Regions from separate parts of the Robbsia betulipollinis genome, predicted to be linked through region 2. Evidence: predicted binding sites of a transcription regulator. Region 2 holds the regulator's gene; the other holds the start of a gene.
What was found. Region 2 encodes HrcA, which represses chaperone genes, less so after heat shock. Its sites were predicted from a motif close to TTAGCACTCNNNNNNNNNGAGTGCTAA; they were not measured.
Positions count from the first base shown of each region.

Region 1: a site for HrcA is predicted at 5,608-5,634, ahead of groES (co-chaperone GroES). Genes of this name have one in related genera too.

Region 1 covers NZ_JAPMXC010000001.1:2,254,910-2,262,746, forward strand. The annotation lists gene araH (L-arabinose ABC transporter permease AraH) at 1-48, opposite strand, end outside; gene araG (L-arabinose ABC transporter ATP-binding protein AraG) at 110-1,609, opposite strand; gene OVY01_RS09840 (arabinose ABC transporter substrate-binding protein) at 1,642-2,643, opposite strand; gene OVY01_RS09845 (LysR family transcriptional regulator) at 3,172-4,176, shown strand; gene OVY01_RS09850 (D-alanine--D-alanine ligase family protein) at 4,416-5,516, shown strand; gene groES (co-chaperone GroES) at 5,709-5,999, shown strand; gene groL (chaperonin GroEL) at 6,192-7,837, shown strand, end outside.
Region 2 covers NZ_JAPMXC010000006.1:162,019-169,855, reverse strand. The annotation lists gene glnE (bifunctional [glutamate--ammonia ligase]-adenylyl-L-tyrosine phosphorylase/[glutamate--ammonia-ligase] adenylyltransferase) at 1-419, shown strand, start outside; gene recN (DNA repair protein RecN) at 416-2,143, opposite strand; gene OVY01_RS16805 (NAD kinase) at 2,166-3,089, opposite strand; gene hrcA (heat-inducible transcriptional repressor HrcA) at 3,231-4,253, shown strand; gene hemH (ferrochelatase) at 4,333-5,568, shown strand; gene OVY01_RS16790 (RNA-binding S4 domain-containing protein) at 5,565-6,002, shown strand; gene OVY01_RS16785 (hypothetical protein) at 5,968-6,135, opposite strand; gene grpE (nucleotide exchange factor GrpE) at 6,317-6,979, shown strand; gene dnaK (molecular chaperone DnaK) at 7,163-7,837, shown strand, end outside.

The DNA of each region.
Region 1 (7,837 bases), on a different contig from region 2:
GGGATTGTCGGCCGGGGCCGGAGCGGACGGAGGTTGAGGGGAGTGCATGAATGGTCTCTACGATGTGCGTGCGGCAAAAATCCGCGGTAAAAATCGACGGCGCCCGCGTCTAGTGCGGCAACGCCATCCGGATCAACTGCTCGGGCGTGGCCTGGGCCTTGGGCAATTCGCCGACGATCTGTCCTTCCTTCATGACCAGGATCCGGTCGGCGACGCCGATCACTTCGGCCAGGTCGCTCGACACCACGATCACCGTGCGGCCCGCCTCCGCCAGCCCGTACAGCAAGGAGTAGATCTCGCTGCGCGCGCCGACGTCGATGCCGCGCGTCGGCTCGTCCATCAGGAAGATGTCGATGTCCTCCGCGAGCCAGCGGCTCAGGATGACCTTCTGCTGGTTGCCGCCCGAGAGCGTGCCGATCAGCGTCTCGCCGGTGCGCGTCTTGATGCCCAGTTTGCCGATGTACTCCTGGGTGACCTTTTCCTCGCGCTTGCGGTCGAGCAGGAACCCACCCGGGCTGAAGCGTCGGCGGCAACTGATGTTGAGGTTGTCCGATACCGAGGCGATCGCCACGATGCCTTCCTGCTTGCGGTCTTCCGGGCACAGCGCCACGCCGGCGCGCACCGCGTCGCGCGGACTCTTGAAATCGATCTGCGCCCCGCGCAATTCGATCTGCCCGCTGGTCTTGGGCACGGCGCCATAGATCAGCTTCATCAGCTCGGAGCGGCCCGCGCCCACCAGACCGAAGAAGCCGACGATCTCGCCGGCGCGCGCGGTGAAGTTCGCCGGCGCCGAGAGACCGGGGCCGCACAGATCCTTGACCGTCAGCTTGATGTCGCCGCAGGCGCGGCCGCGATAGCCGTAGACGTCCTCGATCGAGCGGCCCACCATCGCGCTGATCAGCCGGTCGCGCTCCAGCGTCGCCACCGTGTCGAAGGTCTGGACGTGGCGGCCGTCGCGAAACACCGTGACGCGGTCGCACAGCGTGTAGACCTCGTCCATCCGGTGCGTCACGTAGATGATCGAGCGGCCCTCCGCGCGCAGCGCGCGGATGATCTCGAACAGCCGGTCCGATTCGCGGGCCGACAGCGAACTGGTCGGCTCGTCGAAGGCGATGACCCGCGCGTCGCGCATCAGCGCCTTGCCGATCTCGATCATCTGACGCTGGCCGATCGACAGGTGCTTGACGGCGATATCCGGATCGAGCGTCTCGCCCAGACGCTGGATCTCCGCCATCGCCCGCGCGACCATCTGCCGGCGGTCGACGACACCGAGACGGTTCGGAATCTGACCCAGCATCAGGTTTTCCGCGACCGTCAGTTCCGGTACCAGGTGGAGTTCCTGGTAGATGATCGCGATGCCGGCGTCGATGGCCGCGCGCGTCGTGGTGAACGCGCGCGGCTGACCCTGCAGGACGACATGCCCGGCGGCCGGCTGGTTCACGCCCGACAGCACCTTGAGCAACGTCGATTTACCCGCGCCGTTTTCTCCCATCAAGCCCAGCACCTCGCCGGGCTTCACGCCGAACGACACCCGATCGAGGGCGAGCACCCCGGGGAAGCGTACGGAAACGTTGTCCAGGGATAGGTAATAGTCGCTTTGCTCAGTCATCCGAAATCTCTCCAGGGGAACGGGCGCGGCGATCAGATACCCAGATCCTTGCGGACCTGCTGCCAGTTGTCACGCGTCATCAGGGTGCCGGTGGATTCCTTGTACAGCGGCGGCATCTCGTTCTTCGTGACCCAGTTGTACACGTTCTTCACGCTTTCGCGGCCATGCGTGGTCGAGCTGACGGCGATCGTGCCGTAGAAGCCCGTCGGCGTCTTCTTCTGGAACTCGGCGAACGCTTCGCCGGCGCCGTTGATGCCCACGCCGACCACGTCCGCCGGCGCGATATGCAGTTGCTCCGTCGCCCGCACCGCGCCCAGCACGGTTTCTTCGTTCATGCCGAAGATCACCCAGTGCTTGACGTTCGCGTGCTTGGAAAGCACCGGCGAGGCGGCGTTGAAGCCGCCTTCGTCGTCGGTCGTCTTCTGCGGCGCGTCGTAGATGTTGGCCTGCGGGAAGCCGCCGGCCAGCAGCGTCTTCGTCGCGCCGTCGGTGCGCAGCTTCGCGGTCGGCAATTCATAGTCGGTGATGCGCAACGCCCCGGTTTCCTCCGGCTTCCAGCCGCGGTGCTTCATTTCCGCCGAGATCGCCTCGCCCGCCTGCATGCCGATATTGAACGACGACAGTCCCAGGTGCGGAATGTCGGCGATCGGCTTGCCGGCCGAATCCACCAACTGGTCGTCGACCGTGACGAACTTCATGTTGTAGCGCTTCGCCCGCGCGCGGATGGCCTGGCCGAGCCGCACGTCCGGCGCACAGATCACGAAGCCCTTGGCGCCCTGCGCGCCCAGGTTGTCGATTGCGGAAAGCACCTTCTCGCCGTCGGGCACGCCGATGTTGATGACGGTGAAATGATTCTGCTTGGCGTAGTCGGTGGCCGCACGCTGCTCGTTGATGAACCACGCCTGTTCCGGCATCTTCACCAGATAGCCGATCTTGATCGGCTCGTCGGCGTGCGCGGTGCCGGCGGCGAATGGTGCGGCGAGGCTGGCGCCCACGACCGATGCGCAAGCAAGTTTCTTGAAAAATCCCATCATCGACTTTGTCTCCCAACTATTTTTCGAATGTCGACGGCATCATCGGCCGTCGTGTCTTGGCCGCTCGTCATGAGCGGCATATCGCTTCGTCGGCGGGTGTCGCGGCGAACGCGGGATGTTCGATCCCGGGTGTCGTGCTCGCGCATGGTCGCCGGCGGGCGAGCCGGTGCCACCGCGCTTCGCCCGTATGGCGAGCGAAGCGCGGGAAAATACCTAGATGACGGGTGAGACGGCGAGGCCCGGCCGTGCGGCGCACCGGGACGCGCGCTCGCGCGCACGGCGCCGTGCGCCGGGTCTGCGAGGGGGATTACGCATTGTCTGTCTCCGTTATTAGTTGGTTTATTGACAAGGCTGCAGCCATCTTATGCTGGAGTCCGATAACTTTCCAATATCAAATTTTTGGATCTCTATAACTATTTCGTTATACGATGCGGAATCGCTGCGGCGGTATCTTCGATCGGCGCGACGCGCGCCGAATACCCATGACAGAAGGCCGCTCTCCGGATGGCCGGAAAGGAGGCGGCAACGATGAATCGCGATGCCCAATCGAACTGGTTCATCCGCGCGCGGCTGAAGACGCGGCAGTTGCTGCTGCTGGCGACGATGGACGAAGAAGGCAATGTGCGCCGCGCCGCCGAGGTGATCGGCATGGCGCAGCCGGCCGCCTCGAAGCTGTTGAAGGATCTGGAGGACATGCTGGGCGTGAGCCTGTTCGACCGCACGCCGCAAGGCATGCGGCCGACGGTCTACGGGGAAGTCATGATCCGGCATGCGCGGATGGTCCTGTCCGACCTGTCGCACGCCTACGACGAGATTTCGTCGCTGCGTGCCGGTCTGGCCGGCGAAGTGCGCATCGGTACGATCGCGGTGGCGGGCGCGTCGATTGTCGCGCGCGCGGTGGCGCGCATCAAGCGGGATTACCCTAGGCTGCGGGTCTCGATCCAGGTCGAGACCTCGAATCTGCTGCTTCCCCTGCTGGCGCAGGGCGAACTGGACATCATGATCGGGCGGGTGCTGGAAGGGCAGGCGCCGGTGCGTCACGGGCGCAACTACGGACTCAACCATGGGCTCAAGTACGAGCCGCTGGGACGCGAACCGCTCTGCCTGGTGGTGCGTCCCGGCCATCCCCTGCTCGCGAGAGACGACCTCTCGCTCGCCGCGCTGTGCGGCGAGCCGTGGATCCTGCATCCCTCCGGCAGCGTGCTGCGGCATCGCATCGACATGCTGTTCGCCTCGCTGGGTCTGGCGCCGCCGTTGAACGTCGTCAATACCGGCAGCCTGCCGGTGATCGCCTCGCTGCTGGAGCAAAGCGACATGCTGGCGGTGTTGCCCACCGAAATCGCACGCCAGTACGAAGGCTATGGCGTGATGCAGATCCTGCCGCTGGTGCTGTGCTGCGAACTGGACAATTTCGGCATCATCACGCGCTTCTCGCAGTTGCCGTCGCCGGCTGCGACCCTGGTGCTCGACGTGCTGCGCGAGATCGGGCTCGACGCCAGCGGGCTCGACGCGCAGGGCCTGGCGTCCGGCTAGCCGCCACGTACGCCTCGCACGCCTCGCACGCCTTGCACGCCTGGCCAACCGGCCGGGTGGACGCGGCCCGGTCCGGGCGCTACGATTTTTCGTAGAACCATCACTCGCGGTCGCGTCGTAGAATGCACCCGGTCTTCCCGAATGATAAGGATGACGAATCATTGACCGGTCGCCGCGGGCGGCGACGGTCGATCCAGGCACGCGATGCGCGGGCGGACGATGGACCACCAGGAGTCACCATGCCAGCAATCACCCTTTTATTCGGCGGGCGATCCGTCGAGAACCGCACTTCCTGCCGCATGTACGAGCATGTCCGGGAGTGCCTGCTCGAGGCGCGCCCCGACGACATCTCGGTCGCGAACGTGATCGGCATCGCGCCGAACGGCAAACTGCGGGCGTCCGGGCCACGAGATCACGATGGGCTGCCGCCGGCGCCGCAGCTGCTCGCGCGCGGCAGGGAGATATCGGCGGCGGCGTTCGTCGACACCCTGTGCGAAGACGGCGACTTCGTCTTTTCGCTGTTGCAGGGGCAGGACGGCGAGGACGGCACGTTCCAGGGGCTCGCGCGCTTCTTCGATTTTCCCGATAACGCGGGGTCGACGCTGAGCGCGGCGCTGGCCTTCGACAAGTTCGCGCAGGCCTGCGTCGTCGAGAAGCTCGCCGGCGACCTGCTGGCGCCGCTCGAGACCGTGCTGGTGTCCAGCAGTCAGCCGGGAGGCGCGGTGCGTGAGACGGTGCAACGCTTCGGCAAGCGCCCGGTGCTGCTCAAACCGAACGCCGCGGGCGGTTCGTTCAAGATTCTCCCGCTCGATCTGCTGATCGACGAGGAAATCGAGCGCTACGCCAACGAGATCGCCCCGTTCGACGATCACTTCCTGATCCAGGAACGCATCGACGGCGTCGAGATCGTGGTCGGCATGGTCTGCGCGGCCGGGCAGCGTCAACTGCTGCCGGTTTTCGAGTTGAAACCGCCCGTGCGCGCCGCGGGCGTCCGACAGGGCGAGCCGGTGCCGGGCGGCGGCCGCATCCGCCGCCTGCCCGCCGATGACCCGCTCGCCATGCAGGCCTGCCGCGCCGCGGAGCGCATTGCCCGGACGTTTCGCGACGAAACCTACTGCCGGCTCGATTTCCTGGCGGGCCGCGACGGGCGTCTGCGCTTCCTGGAAGCGGGGACACGCCCGGGTCTGAGCCGCTCCAGCGTGTTTCCGATGATGCTGGAGGCGCATGGCATGGGGCTGCTGGACCTCATTCGTCAGGAATTCGAGAACCATGCCGCCTCGCGCGCGTTTCGCCGTCAGCGTATCGCGCGCATCGCCGAGTGGGTCTGCGCGAATGCCTGAGCGCCGTGAGGGGTCGTGTTCCCCCAAGGCGAAAATTTGTTTGGGTCATTTGGTGGGTACGCCTTGAATTTGCCTCATCCCGTCCCTATAATTAGCACTCGTTAGACGAGAGTGCTAACAAAACATCTCGCCACCCGGCGCCTGGCGCCGGGGGCCTCACCGTGGTTCCTGTACCGATTGAAAGGAGTGTGTATGAACCTGCGTCCCTTGCATGATCGCGTCATCGTCAAGCGTCTCGACCAAGAAACCAAGACCGCCTCGGGTATCGTGTTGCCGGATTCGGCCGCCGAAAAGCCGGATCAGGGCGAAGTCCTGGCAGTGGGTCCCGGCAAGCGGGACGACAAGGGCGTGCAAAATGCGCTCGACGTGAAGGTGGGTGATCGTGTGCTGTTCGGCAAGTACGCTGGTCAGACCGTGAAGGTCGACGGCGACGAGCTGATGGTCATGCGCGAAGAAGACATCATGGCGATCGTCAACCGATAAGTTCGCGACACGTTCGCGATAAGTTCGCAACAAGCCTGCGACAGCCCGCGCTGAACCCGCGACAAGACCGCGCAGGCCCGGCCGTCAGGCCGGGTCGCCCGTCACCCGTCGTCGGTTCGGGTGGCGGCCCGCTTCCGGGTCCGCCGCCTCCGCATTCTCATATGTTCAAAGCATTCTTGGAGTTTCAAAGACATGGCAGCGAAAGAAGTCTCGTTTGGCGATAGCCCCCGCGCAAAGATGGTCGAGGGCGTCAACATCCTGGCCAATGCGGTCAAGGTCACCCTGGGCCCGAAGGGCCGCAACGTCGTGCTCGAGCGCAGCTTCGGCGGCCCGACGATCACCAAGGACGGTGTGTCGGTCGCCAAGGAAATCGAACTGAAGGACCGCTTCCAGAATCTGGGCGCGCAGATGGTCAAGGAAGTCGCGTCGCGCACCAGCGACAACGCCGGCGACGGCACGACGACGGCGACCGTGCTGGCACAGGCGATCGTGCGCGAAGGCCAGAAGTTCGTGGTCGCGGGCCTGAACCCGATGGATCTGAAGCGCGGTATCGACAAGGCGGTCATCGCGGCGGTCGAAGAGCTCAAGAAGCTGAGCAAGCCGTGCACGACGACCAAGGAAATCGCGCAGGTCGGCTCGATCTCGGCGAACAGCGACACGTCGATCGGCGATCGCATCGCTGAAGCGATGGACAAGGTCGGCAAGGAAGGCGTGATCACCGTCGAAGACGGCAAGTCGCTCGAGGACGAGCTGGAAGTGGTCGAAGGCATGCAGTTCGACCGTGGCTTCCTGTCGCCGTACTTCGTCACGAACCCGGAAAAGCAGTTTGCGATTCTGGACAACCCGTACGTCCTGCTGCACGACAAGAAGATCTCGAACATCCGCGATCTGCTGCCGATCCTCGAACAGGTCGCGAAGTCGAGCCGTCCGCTGCTGATCATCGCAGAAGACATCGAAGGCGAAGCGCTGGCGACCCTGGTCGTCAACAGCATCCGCGGCATCCTGAAGACCGTCGCCGTCAAGGCGCCGGGCTTCGGCGACCGTCGCAAGGCGATGCTGGAAGACATCGCGATCCTGACCGGTGGTCAGGTCATCGCCGAGGAAACCGGTCTGACGCTCGAGAAGGCTACGCTGGCGGAACTGGGCCAGGCGAAGCGCATCGAAGTGGGCAAGGAAAATTCGACGATCATCGACGGTGCCGGCGAAGCGAAGAACATCGAAGCTCGCGTCTCGCAGATCCGTGCGCAGATCGAGGAAGCCTCGTCGGATTACGACCGTGAGAAGCTGCAGGAACGCGTCGCCAAGCTGGCTGGCGGTGTGGCGCTGATCAAGGTGGGCGCGGCGACCGAAGTCGAAATGAAGGAAAAGAAGGCACGTGTCGAAGACGCACTGCACGCCACGCGCGCAGCCGTCGAAGAAGGCATCGTTCCTGGCGGCGGCGTGGCGCTGATCCGCGCTCGTGAAGCGATCAAGGGCCTGAAGGGCTTGAACGCCGATCAGGACGCCGGCATCAAGATCGTGCTGCGCGCGATGGAAGAGCCGCTGCGTCAGATCGTGTCGAACGGTGGCGAAGAAGCCAGCGTCGTCGTCGCGGAAGTGAAGAAGGGCACGGGCAACTACGGCTACAACGCATCGACCGGCGAGTACGGCGATCTGGTGGAAGCCGGCGTCGTCGACCCGACGAAGGTCACGCGCACCGCGCTGCAGAACGCTGCATCGGTCGCCGGCCTGCTGCTGACGACGGATTGCGCGGTCGTCGAACTGCCGAAGGAAGAAGCACCTGCCGGCGGCGGCATGCCGGGCGGCATGGGCGGCATGGGCGGCATGGGCATGGACAT
Region 2 (7,837 bases):
AGCGCAGCCGCGAAGGGCATCCGAACCGGAGCGCGCTGTTCGATATCAAGCATGATCGCGGCGGCATGGTCGATATCGAGTTCATCGTCCAGTATCTGGTACTCGCGCACGCCGCGCAGCATCCGGTGCTGGTGCGCAATACGGGCAACATCAGCCTGTTGAACGCCTGCGCGGCGCTGGAAATCGTCACCGCGGCCGAGGCGGAGGCGGTGGGCGGCGCCTATCGGCGCTACCGCGCCCTGCAGCACCGGTTGCGCCTGGACGGCGCGGCCGAGGCGCGCGTGCCCGCGGACGGCGTCGCGCGCGAGCGGCAGGCGGTGCTGGCGTTCTGGGACCGGACATTCGCGCTGCCGGCCGCGCGAGGCACGCCTGGCGCGGCCGGCACGCGCAGCGGCCCCGGGGCGCCGCCAGGCGACTAGGTCGTCAGCATTTCCCTGGCGTGCCGGCGCGAGGTCGGCGTGATGGCGATGCCGCCCAGCATCCGCGCGATTTCCTCGACGCGCGCCTGGGCGCTGATGCGCGAGACGGTGCTGACGGTGTCGGCCGTGCCCTCGGCGCCGTCGCTGCGCGGGGCTTTCGCCACGCGCAGGTGGCTGTCGCCGCGTGCGGCGACCTGCGGCAGATGCGTCACGCACAGCACCTGGCGGATCTGCCCCAGCTGGTGCAGCAAACGCCCGACCACCTCGGCGACCGCGCCGCCGATGCCGGTGTCGACTTCGTCGAAGATCAGGGTCGGCGTCGGGCTGGCGCTGCTGGCGATCACCGCCAGCGCCAGACTGATGCGCGCCAGCTCGCCACCCGAAGCGACCTTCGACAGCGGCCGCCGTGGCACGCCCGGGTGGCCGGCGACGCGGAACTCGATCTGTTCGAGGCCGTGCGCGCCGCCCGTGTCGAGCGGCAGCAGCGCCACTTCGAAGCTGCCGCCCGCCATCGACAGCTCCTGCATGCCGGCGGTCACGGCCGTCGACAGCGTCGCCGCCGCGCCCTGGCGGGCGGCCGACAGCGTGCGCGCCACCGTCCCGTAGGCCTCGGCTGCGCGGTGTTCGGCGGCGTTCAGCGCGTCGAGGTCGGCCTCGGCGTCGAGCGCCGTCAGACGCGCGCGGCGCTCGCCCAGCGCGTCCCCGAGGGATTCGGGCGCGATGCGGAACTTGCGCGAGGCCGTGTGCAGCGCGTCGAGCCGGCCCTCGACCTCGGCCAGGCGCTGCGGGTCGAGATCGAGCCGTTGCGCGTAGTGGCTCAGCGAATAGGCGGCTTCCTGCAACTGGATCTGGGCCGGTTCGAGCGCCGCGAGCGCGTCCTTCAGCCCTTCGTCGATTTCCGCCAGTGCCTGCAGCCGCTGGGTGATCGACGCGACGCGCCCCACCAGCGCGTCGTCGGACTCGGACAGCGCATCGCGCGCCATGCGCACCCCGTCGATCAGGCTGGCCGCGTGCGACAGCCGGCGGTGTTCGTTGCCGACCTCTTCCCACTCGCCGGGTTGCGGCGCCAGGCGGTCGAGTTCCGCGACCTGCCAGGCGAGTTGTTCCCGTTCGAGCTGAATTTCCCGTTCGCGCTGGTGTGCCGCCTCGGTCGCGGCGCGGGTCGCGCGCCAGGCCTGCCAGGCCTGGTGCACCTGCGCGGCCAGCGCGACGAGCCCGGCATGGGTGTCGAACAGGGTGCGCTGCGCGTCCGCGCGCATCAGCAACTGGTGCGCGTGCTGGCCGTGGATGTCGACCAGCATCTCGCCGAGTTCGCGGAGCTGCCCGAGCGTCGCCGGCGTGCCGTTGATGAAGGCGCGCGAACGGCCGCTGCCGGCGTCGATGACGCGGCGCAGCAGGATGGTCTGCGGCACGGCGTGCGGGGGAGCTTGTGCAGCAGACGAGGCAGCGTCTGCGCGCCCGCGCGCGGGCTGCTCGAGCGCCTGTTCGATCAGCCAGGCCGCGGCGCCGGCGGGCGCGTCGAATTCCGCGCTGATGTCGGCGCGGGCCGCGCCGGTGCGCACCACCGCGCCATCGCCGCGCGCACCGAGCGCGAGCGCGAGCGCGTCGATCAGGATCGACTTGCCTGCGCCGGTCTCGCCGGAAAAGACGGTGAAACCGGTGTCGAGTTCGAGATCGAGTACGTCGACAATGACGAAATCGCGGATCGAGAGATGACGTAGCATCGCGTGGCGGAGCCTAGAGGAGTCAGGAAGAGCGCGGTTCGTTGGCGGGATGTTCGTTCCAGTAGAGCTTCTTGCGCAAGGTTGCGTAATAGCTATAGCCGACCGGATGCAGGAAGGGCACGCGAAACGACGAGCGGCGGATCTCGATCGTGTCCTCCAGTTCCACCGACGTGAACGACTGCATGTCGAAATTGACGTTGACCTCGCGTCCGCCGATCACCTGGATGCTGATTTCCGAGCTGTCCGGCAGGACGATCGGCCGGTTCGACAGCGATTGCGGGGCGATCGGCACGATCACCATGCCGCCGAGTTGCGGGTGCAGGATCGGACCCTGCGAGGCGAGCGCGTAGGCGGTCGAGCCGGTGGGGGTGGCGACGATCAGGCCGTCCGAGCGCTGCGTGTACATGAAGCGTCCATCCACCACCAGCCGCAGGTCCGCCATGCCGGAGAAGCCGCTGCGGTTGACGACGACGTCGTTGAAGGCCAGCGCATCGTAGATCGTCTTGCCGGAACGCACGATCCGCGCCTCCAGCAGGCTGCGCTCCTCGCGCTCGAACTGGCCGTCGAGCAGTTCCGGCACCACCGTTTTCATGTCCTGGATCGGGATGTCGGTGATGAAGCCCAGCCGGCCGTGGTTCACGCCGATCAGCGGGGTGCTGTAGCGCGCGAGTTCGCGGCCGATGCCGAGCATCGTGCCGTCGCCGCCCAGCACGACCGCGACATCGGCCTGTTCGCCGATTTCCTGCGTGCTGGCCACGCGCGGCGGGTGCCGCAGGCCGCCGCCATTGCGCGCCAGATCGATTTCCGTCGCGGTGCCGGCCTCGAAGATCAGCGTGAAGCCGCGCCGCTCGATGCTCTCGGCCAGGCGCAACAGCGGCTCGCCGATGCCGGGGGTGTTTTGTCGGCCGATCAGCGCGACGGTCTTGAAGGGTTTGCCGTTATCCATGAGGCGATTACACCACAGCCGCGGAGCCAATAGTGTAAGGGCGCGGCCCGACACCGTGCAATCGCGGCGCAGGCGCGACGCCGCGCCGCTGCGGCGCAGGGATGCCGCATCGCGCACGCCGTATTACGATAGAATTCGAGCATGCTCGACCCACGCGCCCAGACTCTCCTGAAAACACTGATCGAACGGTATATCGCCGAGGGTCAGCCTGTCGGCTCGCGTACGCTGTCGAAGTTCTCGGGACTGGAGTTGAGCCCCGCGACGATCCGCAACGTGATGTCGGACCTGGAGGAGCAGGGCCTGGTGGTCAGCCCGCATACGTCAGCGGGGCGCGTGCCGACGCCGCGCGGCTATCGTCTGTTCGTCGATACGATGCTGACCGCGCAGCCACTGTCCGATGACGCCGCGGTCAAGTTCAAGGTCGCCCACCGCCTGCAGGCGGGGCAGCCGCAGAAGGTGGTGGCGGCCGCGGCCAGCGTGCTCTCCAGCCTGTCGGAATTCGCGGGCGTGGTGCTGACGCCGCGGCGCAGCCAGACCTTTCGGCAGATCGAGTTCATGCGCCTGTCCGACAAGCGCATCCTGCTGATCATCGTCACGCCCGAGGGCGACATCCAGAACCGGATCATGGCGACGCAGCGCGAATACACCGCGTCGCAGCTGATCGAGGCATCGAACTACATCAACGTGAACTACGCCGGCCTGTCGTTCGACGCGGTGCGGCGCCGGCTGCGCGCGGAAATCGACGCGGTGCGCACCGACATGACCACGCTGATGCAGGAGGCGGTGGAGGCGAGCAGCGAGGAAGCGTCGGACCCCGGCGACAATCTGTTGATCTCGGGTGAGCGCAATCTGCTGGAAATCACCGATCTCTCGTCCAGCATGGAACGCATGCGCCGGCTGTTCGATCTGTTCGACCAGAAAACCGGCCTGCTGCAACTGCTCGACGTGTCGAGTCACGCGCAGGGCGTGCAGATCTTCATCGGCGGCGAATCCCATCTGGTGCCCATGGAAGAGATGAGCGTGATCACCGCCCCGTACGAGGTCGACGGCAAGATCGTCGGCACGCTGGGCGTGATCGGGCCGACGCGCATGGCGTACCAGCGCGTGATCCCGATCGTCGACATCACCGCGAAACTATTGTCCCACGCGCTCAGCCAGCACTGAGTTCGGTATTGACCTCCCGGTGCCGCCCGCCCCGTACACGAGCCGGCCGTGCCGCGTGCCAGAAAAAGGAAGACGTTTGATGTTCGCCAATACCCGTGCCGGCACGACCCTCGCGGCCGACACTCCCGCCCCTGGTTCCACGCCCGTCTCGCCGCAGACGATTTCCGATGCGCAGCCCGGCGCGAGCGACTTCGCCGACGCGAATCGCGAGGCCAACGCCGGTTCGCCCGCGGCGGCGCGCGCGCTGGCTCCCGCGCCGTCCACGGCCCCGGACGGCGCGCCGCGTGTCGCGGTGCTGCTGATCAACCTGGGCACGCCCGACGCGCCGACGCCCAGGGCGGTCGGCCGCTATCTCGCCGAATTCCTGTCGGATCCGCGGGTGGTCGAGATTCCGGCGGTGGTCTGGCAGGTGATCCTGCGCGGCGCGATCCTGCCGCTGCGCTCCCGCTCGTCGGCGAAGAAATACGCGTCGGTCTGGATGCCGGAAGGCTCGCCGCTGCGGGTCTACACCGAGCGGCAGGTCACGGCGCTGCGGGCGCGTTTCGCCCGCGATGGTTGCGATGCGACGGTCGACTATGCGATGCGCTACGGCCAGCCGAACATCCCGGACACGCTCGACCGGCTGATCGCGGCGGGCGCCGAGCGCATTCTGCTGGTGCCGATGTACCCGCAATACTCGGCCTCGACGACCGCAACGGCCTTCGACGCCGCGTTCACGGCGCTCAAGCGCATGCGCAACCAGCCCGAGCTGCGAATGATCAAGGGGTATGCGGCGAACCCCGCCTACATCGCGGCGCTGGCCGAGCAGGTGGCCCGCCATTGGCGCGAGCATGGCGAGCCGGATTTCGCCGCCGGCGACAAGCTGGTGCTGAGTTTCCACGGCGTGCCGAAACGTACGATCAGGAAAGGCGACCCGTATTACGCGGAATGCCTGGAAACCGGCGCGCGCCTGACCCGGGCGCTGGGCCTGAACGACACCCAGTGCCTGATCACGTTTCAGTCGCGCTTCGGCAAGGAGGAGTGGCTGCAACCGTACACCGAGCCGACCCTGATCGAACTGGGCCGCACGGGCACGCGTCGCGTCGACATCTTCTGCCCGGGGTTCACCGCGGATTGTCTGGAAACCATCGAGGAGATCGGCATGGAAGTGCGGGACGCCTTCCTGGGCGCCGGCGGCCAGGACTATCGCCGGATTCCCTGCGTGAACGACGCCGATGGCTGGATCGCCGGTCTGTCGACCATCTGCCGCGACAACCTGGCCGGCTGGCCGGGCGTCGAGCGTGTCGAGCGCGTTGTGCAGCAGGACGCACCATGAGCAAGACCGCTCCGGCCGTGGGCGGCAAACCGCTGGCGCTCACGCGCGTGCGGATCGACAAGTGGGTCTGGGCCGCACGTTTCTTCAAGACGCGTTCGCTGGCTGCCCAGGCGGTCGAGAAAGGGCGGGTGCGGATCGGGCCGGACGGCGGCGAGACGGTGAAAGCGGCGCGCGACGTTCGCGTCGGCGACACGGTGACGGTGGAAATCGAGCAAACGGTATGGGAGGTGGCGGTCGTCGGCATCAGCGACGTACGGGGACCGGCGCCGGTGGCAAGACTGCTCTACGAGGAAACCGAATCGGGCCGCGCGCGGCGCGAGGCCGAGGGTGCGCGACGGCGCCTGTATCGCGAGCCCGGTGCGGAACGGGACGGGCGGCCCACCAAGCGCGAACGCCGCACTATCGACAGATTCGGCACACCGGATGGAGATTGAACCAGTCGCCGGCGACTGCGCGGGCGCTGCCGTATTCGGAGGTGCGAGCCGTCACGACGCCCGACATGCAGATGGTCGTGGTGCCCGCGACGAGCACCGCCAGGATCAAGGCCACCGCGAAGGTCAGTTTCATTTTCAATCTCTTTGTTTGACTCGACGTGTCCCGCGACACGACCAGCGCATTCTAACCTGCAATAAGCGGGCCACAAGACTGCAAGCCGTTGATTCGGGTAAAGAATGTAACCTTCTGTTGTCTGTGTTGCCGAAGCAACAGGTGTTTCTTACCAGACCTTGAAAAAACGCGTGGCGGCCCCATGTCGGAGGGTATGAAGCCACCACCCCTAGACAACACCGGACGGGAAGACAGCATGCAAGAAAACGCCGCGAATCGTGATCAGGACCCGAACCACGCCGAAAGCGCACATGACGCGACGCAGGCCCCGCACGCGGGTGCGGCCGGCCAGGAGACCGCCCACGCAGTATCCGATCAGATCGACGGCGCCGTGGACAATAATGGCGCAGCCCACGCCGCGGCACTGGCGGAAGCGCAGGCACAGGTCGCGGCACTGAAGGAGGATTTCCTGCGCGCCAGGGCCGAGACCGAAAACGTGCGGCGCCGGGCGCAGGAGGACGTTTCGAAGGCGCACAAGTTCGCCATCGAGAATTTCGCCGAACACCTGCTGCCGGTGATCGACAGCCTCGAGGCGGCGCTCGCGGACCAGGCGGCCGACATCGGCAAGCTGCGCGAAGGCGTCGAGCTGACGCTGCGCCAGTTGACCTCGGCGCTCGACAAGGGTCGCGTCACCGCGATCGCGCCCGCCGTCGGGGAGAAATTCGACCCGCACCGTCACCAGGCCATCTCGATGGTGCCCGCCGATCAGGAGCCGAATACCGTCGTGACGGTGCTGCAGAAGGGCTTCGTGATCGCCGAGCGGGTGCTGCGTCCGGCGCTCGTGATGGTGGCCGCGCCGAAATAAGCGTCGAAACCGGCATGGAACGGGCCGATACGGTCCGATTTCGGGCCGGGACCGCGGTTTTTTTTAACCTGTGCCATGCGCAGGGTCTTGAAAAAAGCCCGCCCGCATCCACTTCCTGAACATATCTGAATACCGAGAGGCACTGCCTCGCAATATGGCCCGAGGGCCAGGAGAATCATCAAGATGGGCAAGATCATCGGCATCGACCTGGGCACGACCAACTCGTGCGTGGCTGTGATGGAAAGCAAGCAGTCCCGGGTCATCGAAAACGCGGAAGGCACGCGCACCACCCCGTCCATCATCGCCTACCTGGAAGATGGCGAGATCGTCGTGGGCGCGCCGGCCAAGCGCCAGGCAGTCACGAACCCGCGCAACACCGTCTATGCGGTGAAGCGTCTGATCGGCCGCCGGTTCGAGGAAAAGGAAGTGCAGAAGGACATCGGCCTGATGCCCTACAAGATCGTGCGCGCCGACAACGGCGACGCCTGGGTCGAGGCGCGCGGCGACAAGCTCGCGCCGCAGCAGATTTCGGCCGAAATCCTGCGCAAGATGAAGAAGACCGCCGAGGACTATCTGGGCGAGACCGTGACCGAGGCCGTGATCACGGTGCCGGCGTACTTCAACGACAGCCAGCGTCAGGCGACCAAGGACGCCGGGCGCATCGCCGGTCTGGACGTCAAGCGCATCATCAACGAGCCGACCGCGGCGGCGCTGGCGTTCGGTTTGGACAAGACCGAGAAGGGCGATCGCAAGGTGGCGGTGTATGACCTCGGCGGCGGCACGTTCGACGTGTCGATCATCGAGATCGCGGATGTGGACGGCGAGAAGCAGTTCGAAGTGCTGTCGACCAACGGCGAC